3 regions of the Caproicibacterium argilliputei genome follow, and region 3 is predicted to be linked to each of the others. Evidence: a T-box and tRNA genes for the amino acid it is inferred to sense, from the RefSeq annotation. Region 3 holds a T-box; the other regions hold tRNA genes.

The links. A T-box is a leader RNA that pairs with one kind of tRNA and senses whether it is charged. The one in region 3 lies ahead of alaS (alanine--tRNA ligase), so its partner is inferred to be a tRNA-Ala.
Region 1: it encodes a tRNA-Ala, which carries the amino acid that the T-box ahead of alaS (alanine--tRNA ligase) is inferred to sense. The anticodon was not compared.
Region 2: it encodes a tRNA-Ala, which carries the amino acid that the T-box ahead of alaS (alanine--tRNA ligase) is inferred to sense. The anticodon was not compared.

What each region holds. Positions count from the first base shown of each region.
Region 1 is NZ_CP135996.1:1,542,548-1,545,827, reverse strand. Features, by position in the region: gene PXC00_RS07530 (IS110 family RNA-guided transposase) at 178-1,383, opposite strand; tRNA gene PXC00_RS07525 (tRNA-Ala) at 1,842-1,917, opposite strand; gene PXC00_RS07520 (glycosyltransferase family 2 protein) at 2,447-3,280, shown strand, end outside.
Region 2 is NZ_CP135996.1:1,642,050-1,645,329, reverse strand. Features, by position in the region: gene PXC00_RS08055 (dipicolinate synthase subunit DpsA) at 1-830, shown strand, start outside; gene PXC00_RS08050 (dipicolinate synthase subunit B) at 836-1,426, shown strand; tRNA gene PXC00_RS08045 (tRNA-Ala) at 1,544-1,619, opposite strand; gene PXC00_RS08040 (Cof-type HAD-IIB family hydrolase) at 1,745-2,569, opposite strand; gene nth (endonuclease III) at 2,618-3,271, opposite strand.
Region 3 is NZ_CP135996.1:878,858-882,137, forward strand. Features, by position in the region: gene PXC00_RS04200 (peptidoglycan D,D-transpeptidase FtsI family protein) at 1-941, shown strand, start outside; T-box leader at 929-1,122, shown strand; gene alaS (alanine--tRNA ligase) at 1,185-3,280, shown strand, end outside.

The DNA.
Region 1 (3,280 bases), 660 kb from region 3:
TACTCCATTTTTATAACGCCCGCGATTATTAGGATTTTCGCGTTTGGATATAAAAACCTGCTAAGGAAAGTCAAGAGTTTTCTCAGCGGGTTTTAAAATAGTGAATATTTGATTTTGGATATAGCAAAGCAGGCCAACGGCAGGGGGCAGTTGGCCAAGAACATACATAGAAAAGCTTCAGCTTCTGTAAACTTCCATTACACGAGCATAATAGATACGCAGGAACTTGTTCAGCGCCGCTATCTTAGCAACTTTTTTCGGTTTGCCCTCAGCCTCCTTTTTCAGCATAAAGAGGTAGACAGCGGCATCTTGTGAAGGCTTTGTGGATTTGAGGCATTTCATCACTTCGTAACCGGTTTTGCGCAGCAACGCCGAGCCTCGCTTGGAAATTCTGCGCTGTGTGCCCATGAAGCCGCCAGACTGGTACGGCGGCGAATCGATGCCGGCGAAGGCGACCAGAGCGCTGCCGCTGTGAAAACGGCGCGCGTCGCCGATCTCCGCAATGAGGCGGGAAGCCAAAACGTCGCCCACGCCTTTCATGGCGTGTACCACCTCGTATTCGGGCAGCGTGGTTGCAAGCTCCTGCATTTGTGTTAAAATAGTTTCCAGAGTTCGATTGATTTCCCGAAGGACTCTGACCGCTTCCAGCGTTAACATTTTGGTCGATGCGGCGCTGGAGGGCAAAGTAGGGATACCGTCGCGGGCCATGGCAAAGATTTTCCTCGCCTTGGTTTCATTTGCGTGGTATCCCTTCTTTTTTGCCCAGCGGCAGTAATCACTGATAAACCGAAGCTCGCTCTTTTTCGTGATGTTGTCATAATGCCAGTATTCTTCGACAAAATCGCAGAGCTTGTCTTTTGTGGGTTCCTCGGACCGTTTTCCGCTGAGAAGCTTTTTGATGCCCGGCATCGTCCGGTCAAGCAAATCCGTCAGGGCAAGCTTGCTTTCAATTTTGATGGTGATGTAATGGGAATACTGCCGCCCGAGCATCCTGAGCTGGGCATAGACTTCTTCCGGCGCTGAGTAATCCGTCAGCTTGAACCAGTTGTCTATGCCAAAGTTGGCAATCCGCACTGCGTCCAGCTTGTCGGTCTTTCCTTTGCGAAGAGTTGCCGAGGCGTATTTTTTCATGACAAGCGGATTGATGACGCTGACGAACACCCCCGCCTGTTTAAGAACAGCCAACAGCGGAAGGTGATACCCGCCGGTCGCCTCCATCACCACTCTTACCTCGCCCTCCAGGGAACAAATACGGTCAGTTAACGATTTCACCTCTGGCGCGGTGTGTGCTACTTCATAAGGCGACGCAACCACCTCGCCGTATGGCCTTAGGATGCAGACAGTGCTCTTTTCTTTTGACACGTCGATACCTACACTGATCATTCCGAACCTCCTGAATAGATGTTTGTAATTGTTGCCCATCTGCGCTTATTGCGATTCAGTTTGGTTCGTTACGCGAAAGCCCCGTAGGGTTTCAACCTGCTTAATCGAACGTTTACAATAAGGGATGGCCGGCAGTTTTTATATCGGAGGCTTCGCTCCAAAAAGCGCCGCGCCGGACCAATTACTCTCTTATTGTAAAAGAATAAGCGCAAATGTGAAACGCCCGTCGGCGTCTTACATCTACGCTTTTATAGTACCAAAAAGAGCTATGTCCTCCAATTGGAAAACATAGCTCTTTCCTCGCTTTTGGTAATGGGATCGCTCTATGAAAATGAGGATATCAGGGATTACCCATCATGAGATGACTGATCTCCGCATTTCCCTGATATTTATCAAGTGTCCGGTCGCCGTAGATAAAACGCAAGCCACAAGGTTTTGGCCTTGTGGCTTATTGTTTTTGGTGGAGATAAGCGGGATCGAACCGCTGACCTCCTGCATGCCATGCAGGCGCTCTCCCAGCTGAGCTATACCCCCAAATATTGGAAAGCCCTTTATTGATGCGGCTTTCCGGGTTATTCGATTTTTCATTTGTTCCTGACTCTGAGGTGTTGCTTACCGGATGCCCTGCGCTCCCAGCTGAGCTAATGCCCCATAAAGCCGCTGCTAAAAACGACTCGTATATAATAGCATAGAAAATCAGAAAATGCAAGCTTTTTTTCTAATTTTTTTGATATTGCATTCAAATCGCTTTCCTGTTAAAATTATATCATAATCTTTGATTGCTCAGCGGAATTGGTTAGGGGATTGGCGCATTTATGAATGATGCTTCGTCTGCACAGATGTTGGTCATTCTCCTTTGTAATCCTTTTGTCAGCTTTCTTTCCCGCATCGGAAACCACGTGCGCATGGGAAAAAAATCCGGCGCTTGGTGATGTGTTTACTTATGAGAGATACCAAATGATTGTGAAAAAACGGCAGTATGCCATGCCATTTCGATTACTTTGCAAAAGCGGATGATTCTTCAGACCCTGCGGCAGAGGAATCCACCTGAGGAGGGGCACAAATGTCTGACATTGCTTTAACCTTGATTTTACCCGTGCGCAATGTCGAACGGGAAATTGACGGGATTCTGCAGTTCCTGTCACCGCAGATTGTGAACATTCCGTCAGAACTGATTATCGTGGATATCGGCTCCACTGACAGTACAGTTTTACAGGCCGTACAGGCACTGCACGCTGCGGAACTGCGCGGCTGTGTGGTACAGAATGGGGATGCGACGATTGCCGCCGCGCTGAACACCGGCTTGGCGCGTGTGCATGGGGCCTATGTGTCGTTCCTTTTTGCACGCAGACTGTATGTCAACTTTTTGAACAATTACTATCAGACCGCGCTGCGGACGAGTGCAGATGTTGTTTTTGGCTGTATGTCGGAAGATGCCAAAAAACGTGCGGCAAAGCGGCTGCCCGGTACCGGGCCGGAAAATGTCGATTTTGTACGTCAGCTTTTAAAGCGCGAACTGCAGATTGACATTTCAGCCATGCTTGTGCGCGCCAGATTTTTAACAGAAAATCATATTCAATTTGCGGAAACCTGCCGCTACGGCTATGCAGAAGAATTCGTTCTGCGGTGTATGCTCCTCTGCAATGTTGCGGCGCAGGCACCGCTGCTTTTACGGCGTGATACCGCGCATGAACTGCACCGGGGGAAAACAGCGCCTTGCGGGCGGGAAATTCTGCAGCGCGTAGACGCGATGGTTCGTATTTTGGATGTTCTGCATACCAGCAAGTGCGGCAGTGCGGAGTTGATTGCCCTGTTTCAGGAGCAGAGAATACCGGAAGTGATTTTTTCCTGTATTGACATTCTGCTGCGGGAAGGCTGCAGCTACGGCACGGTAAAT
Region 2 (3,280 bases), 760 kb from region 3:
GTGGGGATCGCCGACAGCTGGCTTTGGCGGAGTCGATTGCCGGAGACGGCTTTTTGGTGTATGCCTGCGGGTTTGAGAAAGCAGAATTTGGAGAAGCGGTGCAGAAAGCGGATTTGAAAAAAACAGCGGCTGCCTGTGCGACGATTCTGCTGCCTCTACCGATAACTGCGGATGGGGTTTCCCTGAAAGCGGAATATGCGGAGCATCCGATTTTACTAAATGAAAGTTTTGCAGAATTGCTGCAGAATCACCGCGTCTATGCAGGAATGCCGGAAAGAGCCGTGCGGGTGTGCCCTGCGCTGGCACAAGTCGGGATGCAGGATTACAGTGCGCGCGAAGATTTTGCCTTGCGGAACGCCGCTGTTACAGCAGAAGGGGCCATTGAATGTGCCATGCGGGAGTTTCCGGGTACCATCTGCGGCAGCAGGTGCCTGATTGCCGGTTTCGGGCGCATCGGCAGCCAACTCGCGCCGCGTCTGCGCGCGCTGGGTGCGGCAGTTTCTGTAACGGTGCGCAGAGCAGAAAGTGCGGCTGCTGTTGAAGCCGCAGGATGCCGCGCGGTTCCCCTTGTCAAGCTGGGGGACGGTGGGGAGTATGATTTCCTTTTTAATACAGTTCCCGATGTTTTGTTTACGCAGAAGGTTTTATCAGTTTATCCGCGTGGCACCTTGCTGATTGACCTGTCTTCCGCACCCGGCGGTGTGGATATGGAGGCGGCGAAAAAGCTGGGTATCCGCGCAATTCATGCATTTTCGCTGCCTGCAAAGGTTGCGCCGCGCACAGCAGGGGAAATTATCAAGCAGACAGTTTATCACATGATGAGGGAGTGACGGAAATGAATAAAACAACTTTGGGGTTTGCAATGTGCGGCTCCTTTTGTACATTTGACCGAGCCATTCAGCAGATGCGTGCCCTGCGGGAGATGGGGTACGAAATCTTGCCGGTTATCAGTGAAACGGCTGCGTCTACGGACACACGCTTTGGCAGGGCAGCGGACTTTCTGTGGGAGATTGAAGATATTGCAGACCGCCCCGCAATCCGCACGATTGTCGGCGCGGAACCCATCGGGCCTAAGAAAATGGTTGATTTAATGATTGTGGCGCCCTGTACAGGCAATACGCTTGCGAAACTCGCACACGGTATTACGGACACCTGCGTGACGATGGCGGTGAAATCAAATTTGCGGGCGCAAAGACCGGTGCTGCTGCATATTGCCACAAACGATGCGCTTGCGGCATCCGCACAGAATCTGGGGAGACTTCTAAATGTGAAAAACATTTATTTTACCCCGATGAGGCAGGATGACTCGGTGCAGAAACCGACTTCCTTGGTAGCAGACTTTTCTCTGCTGCCTAGCGCTGTGGAAGCCGCGCTGCAGGGCAGACAGTTGCAGCCACTTTTGCTGGCGCCGCAGGGCAGAGACTGACGGTACCTCACAGACATAAAAAACCCGCATGAATGCCTGCGTACTCCATTCATGCGGGTTTTTGTAGTAGTATAAAAAAGACGAACCGAAAAATGAACGGTTCATCTTTTTACAATTTGGTGGACCCGAACGGGATCGAACCGTCGACCTCCGCGTTGCGAACGCGGCGCTCTCCCAGCTGAGCTACGAGCCCATAGCGACTAATTTCCTGCTGCACTTCTAAAATACAACTCAGATGCAACGTGGACTATTATCGCATAAACGGTGTATTTTGTCAAGACTTTTTTCTGAAAAATCAGAAAAAAGGAGAAAGAACGATTAAAATAGGAATCGTTCGACTGCCTTCGCCAGCCCATCTTCATCGCAGGAGGCAGTTTCGTATCGTGCGTGTCGTTTCACGTTTATATCAGCGTTTCCCATCGCAACGCTGATACCCGCCCAGTCCAGCATGGTCAGGTCATTCAGACCGTCACCTACCGCCATCACCGCATCCTGCGGAATATGCAGATGCGCCGCGAGCGCCTGAAGCCCGCCGCCCTTTGTTGCAGTCACATTGGTTACTTCGATGGCGTTGGGGATGGAGTTGGTCACAGCCAGATCAGGCTGTGCACAGAGCACGTCCCAGCACGTTTTGTGCTCGGTAGTGTTCAAGAAAATCGAGAAGATTTTTTCCGGCTGCAGCTGCTTTTGTCGAATCAGATCCGGCAGACTTTTTACCGGAATGCGGGACGCCAGAAATGTTTTGATATGCAGGGCATCCACACCGAATCGCAGCGGTGCCTGATAACGGTCGATGGTTGTGTAGGCTTTGCCGGCTATGTAAACATCGGTCACCGCACTTTCCCAGCGGCTGATTTCCGCGAGGGCGCGCAAAGCCTGACTGGGCTGCATCAGGTCGCAATGCAGAATTTTTTCTTCCTGCCGGTCGAAGACAACGGCGCCATTGCTGCACAGGTAATAGCGGATGCCGTGAACTGCTTCCAACTCAGGCGGCAGACCGGAAAACTGTCTTCCAGTGGCGGGCACCACCAGAATGCCTGCGTCCGCCGCACGCTGCAGCGCGTTGCGTGTGGCTGGCGAAAGGGTGTTCTTTCTATTTAATGTGGTTCCGTCCATATCAATGGCAAGCAGTTGTATGTTCATGAGGACTCCTCCCGGTACGAATCTTTTTTGTGCGGCAGAACAAAGTTTTTAGGATTTCGTATGTTCCTCTGGCTGTGCTGCATAAGTATTACAGAACTCGTGCATACAGCATTGGGCGCATTTAGGGCTGCGTGCGGTGCAGACGGCCCTGCCGTGCAGAACCAATCGGTGGCAAAAAGCGCTGCCTTCCTCCAGAGGAAGAATGTTTCGCAGTTGCAGTTCCACTTTCCGCGGGTCCTTTCCTTCGGAAAGTCCCAGTCTGCCGCAGATACGGATACAGTGCGTATCCGTTACAACGGCGGGTTTGTGGTAGATGTCACCGACAATCAGATTGGCGGTTTTGCGGCCCACGCCGGGCAATTTTGTCAATTCTTCGATGCTGTCCGGCACAATGCCATCAAACGTTTCCTTGAGCATACGGCACATGGCGCAGATGTCGCGCGCTTTGGTTTTGTACAGGCCGCAGGAGTGAATGTAGGTACCGACTTCCTCCGGTGTGGCTTGGCAGAACGCTTCCAGTGTGGGGAAGCGTGCAAACAGTGCGGGTGTCACCAGATTGACTCGGGCATCCGTGCATTGTGCGGAAAGCCGTGTGGCAATCAACAGCTGCAGCGGGTCTGTGTAGGTCAGGGAGCAGGCTGCGTCCGGATATTCCTTTTTCAGTGCGTCCACCGCCAGCAGGGCCTGCGCTTGTTTTGTCATGGAGGTCAT
Region 3 (3,280 bases):
ACTATGACCCCACGGATATTACGAAAGCGCTGAAAAGCGATGACGGGGCTTTGGTCAATCGGGTTCTGCAGCCATACAGCGTTGGCTCTGTTTTTAAGCTGGCGGCTGCCGCGGCGGCACTGGAACACGGTGCGGATCCCAATGCCAAGTATACCTGCACGGGCAGCGAAACCGTGGAGGGGCTGACGTTTCACTGTGCAGGCGGGGAAGCACACGGTACAGAAACCATGTGCAGCGCGCTTGCCAATTCCTGCAACTGCTATTTCATCAAGCTGATGCAGGCGGTTCCGCAGGCACAGTTTTTGACCATGGCGCGTTCGCTCGGCTTTGGGCAGAGCACAGAAATTGCGCCGGGGCTGTCCGGCAGCGCGGGTACTCTGCCAGCCTTGTCGGAGCTTGCAAACCGGCGGGCGCTGGCGAATTTTTCAATCGGGCAGGGAACGCTGCTGGCAACGCCGCTGCAGATTGCCGCCATGGTCAACGCGGTCGCTTCCCAGGGAATTTACACACAGCCCACAGTGTATGCCGGGCAGGCGGACGGCACCGGCCACCTTTCCGTGCAGGCTTCCCTGCAGAAAGGGGTGCCGGTCTTTTCGCACAGAAGCGCGCAGCTGCTGTGTTCCTTTATGCAGGAAAGCATGGCGAGCGGAACCAGCCGCCCCGGCCGCCCGGTGCACGTGAAGGCTGCCGCAAAAACGGGCACCGCGCAGACCGGCCATTTTACCGACGGCAAGGAGGAGCTCATTTGCTGGTACACCGGTTTTTTTCCGGTTGATACCCCTAAATATGTGGTAACGGTGCTGTCAGAAGGGGGCGAAAGCGGCGGCAAAACCTGCGGCCCTGTCTTTCAGAAAATTGCGGATGCGCTGTATCCGCATGAGATTGACAATACGGAAGATTGCGTTTATAATAATCCCATAAAGAATGTAAAAAAACAGTGAAGGGTACAAGCCCCCGCAGGACTGCACAGAGAGCCGGCAACTGGTGAAAGCCGGTCTTTCCAAGGGGGGTCGGCCGGCCCGGAGTTCCCCGCGATGAGCGGCGGCGTTTCCCGCGTTAAGGGAGCAGAGTGGCGCTTTGCAGCGCAATTTGGGTGGTACCACGGGTGTTCCCGTCCCATAGCGGACGGGAGCGCTTTCTTTTTTTGCAGAAATTCATTTGAATAAAGGATGGAGAGCAGCGAAATGCAGTGGATGGGTTTAAATGAGATACGGGAAAAATACCTGGAGTTCTTTGAGGGAAAGGGGCACCTGCGCCTGCCCAGTTTTCCCTTGATTCCGAAAGATGACAATTCCCTGCTGCTGATTAACAGCGGCATGGCGCCGATGAAAAAATATTTTACCGGTGAGGTGACACCGCCGCGCAAGCGCGTGACCACCTGCCAGAAGTGCATCCGCACCGGTGATATTGAAAATGTCGGCATTACCGACCGCCACGGAACGTTCTTTGAAATGCTGGGCAATTTCTCGTTTGGGGACTACTTTAAGCATGAGGCAACCGCCTGGGCGTGGGAGTTCTGCACCAAGGTCATGGAAATGCCAGTCGACAAACTTTGGGTCACGATTTATCAGGACGACGATGAGGCGTTTGAAGTCTGGACCAAGGAAGTCGGCGTTGCGGCAGACCACATTGTTCGTCTGGGCAAAGAGGATAACTTCTGGGAGCACGGCCCCGGCCCCTGCGGCCCTTGCTCAGAAATTTACTTTGACCGCGGCCCGGAGCACGGCTGCGGCAAGCCGACCTGCGGGGTTGGCTGCGACTGTGACCGGTATGTGGAATTCTGGAATGTTGTGTTCTCACAGTTTAACAGTGACGGCCACGGCAATTACCCGCCGATGGAGCACCCGAACATCGACACCGGCATGGGGCTGGAGCGCCTTGCCTGCGTCATGCAGAATGTGGACAACCTGTTTCTGGTGGATACCATGCAGAACATTATCAAAAAAGTCTGCACGATTGCGGGTACGGAATACGGCAAAGATAAAAAGAAGGATATTTCTATCCGCGTGATTACCGACCATGTGCGTTCGGTTACGTTTATGATTGCGGACGGCATTATGCCCTCCAACAACGGGCGCGGCTATGTACTGCGCCGCCTGCTGCGCCGCGCTGCGCGGCACGGGCGTTTGCTCGGTATCGACCGTTCCTTCCTCACAGAAGTGGCGGAGTCTGTGATTCACGAAAGCTGCGGTGCGTATCCGGAGCTGACGGAAAAGAAGGAAATGATTCAGAAGGTTATTTCTGTAGAAGAAGAAAGCTTCGCCAAAACCATTGACCAGGGCACCGCAATGCTCAATGAGATTATGGAGCACCACGAGGGAACTGTGATTTCCGGTGAGGATGCATTTAAGCTGAGCGATACCTACGGCTTTCCGATTGACCTGACCAAGGAAATCGCTGCGGAAAACGGCATGACCGTTGACGAGGAAACCTATCACCAGCGGATGCAGGAGCAGCGCCAAACCGCACGCGCCGCGCGGAAAAACGCGGGTGCAGAGTCCTGGGCAGGCGAAAGCGACCTGCTCAAGGGTGTGCCGGAAACGGAATTTCTCGGTTACCGGGAGCAGACCGCGCAGGCGAAAGTGCTTGCCATTATCGCCGGGGATGCGCGCGCAGAGTCCGCCGACGCCGGGGACGAGATTGGGCTGATTTTGGACCGCACAACTTTTTACGGAGAAAGCGGCGGTCAGGTTGGCGACACCGGAACGCTCAGTGCGGATGACGCGGTTCTGGCGGTCAGCGACACCACCAAGAACCATGCCAAAAACTTCATTCACCACTGTACCGTGCAGGCGGGCACCATTCGCATTGGCGACAGCGTCACCACGCAGCCGGACTGGAAGCGCCGGCAGGCCATCATGCGCAACCACACGGCGGCACATCTGCTGCAGGCGGCGCTGCGCCGTGTGTTGGGTACCCATGTGGAGCAGGCGGGTCAGCTGGTCAATGACCGCCACGTGCGCTTTGACTTTACACATTTTGCTGCGCTGACACCGGAGGAACTGCGGAAAGTAGAGGAAATGGTCAATGAGAAAATCCTCTCTGCAGTGCCGGTCGAAAGCAGCGAAATGCCGATTGAGGAAGCCAAAAAGCTGGGCGCCATGGCGCTGTTCGGTGAAAAATACGGAAAAATCGTGCGGGTGGTTTCTGTGGATGATTTCAGTAAGGAATTCTGCGGCGGCACGCATATGGACAATACCGCAAAGCTCGGCTTGTTTAAAATTGTTGCGGAAAGCAGCGTGGCGGCCGGCGTGCGGCGCATCGAAGCCGTGACCGGATA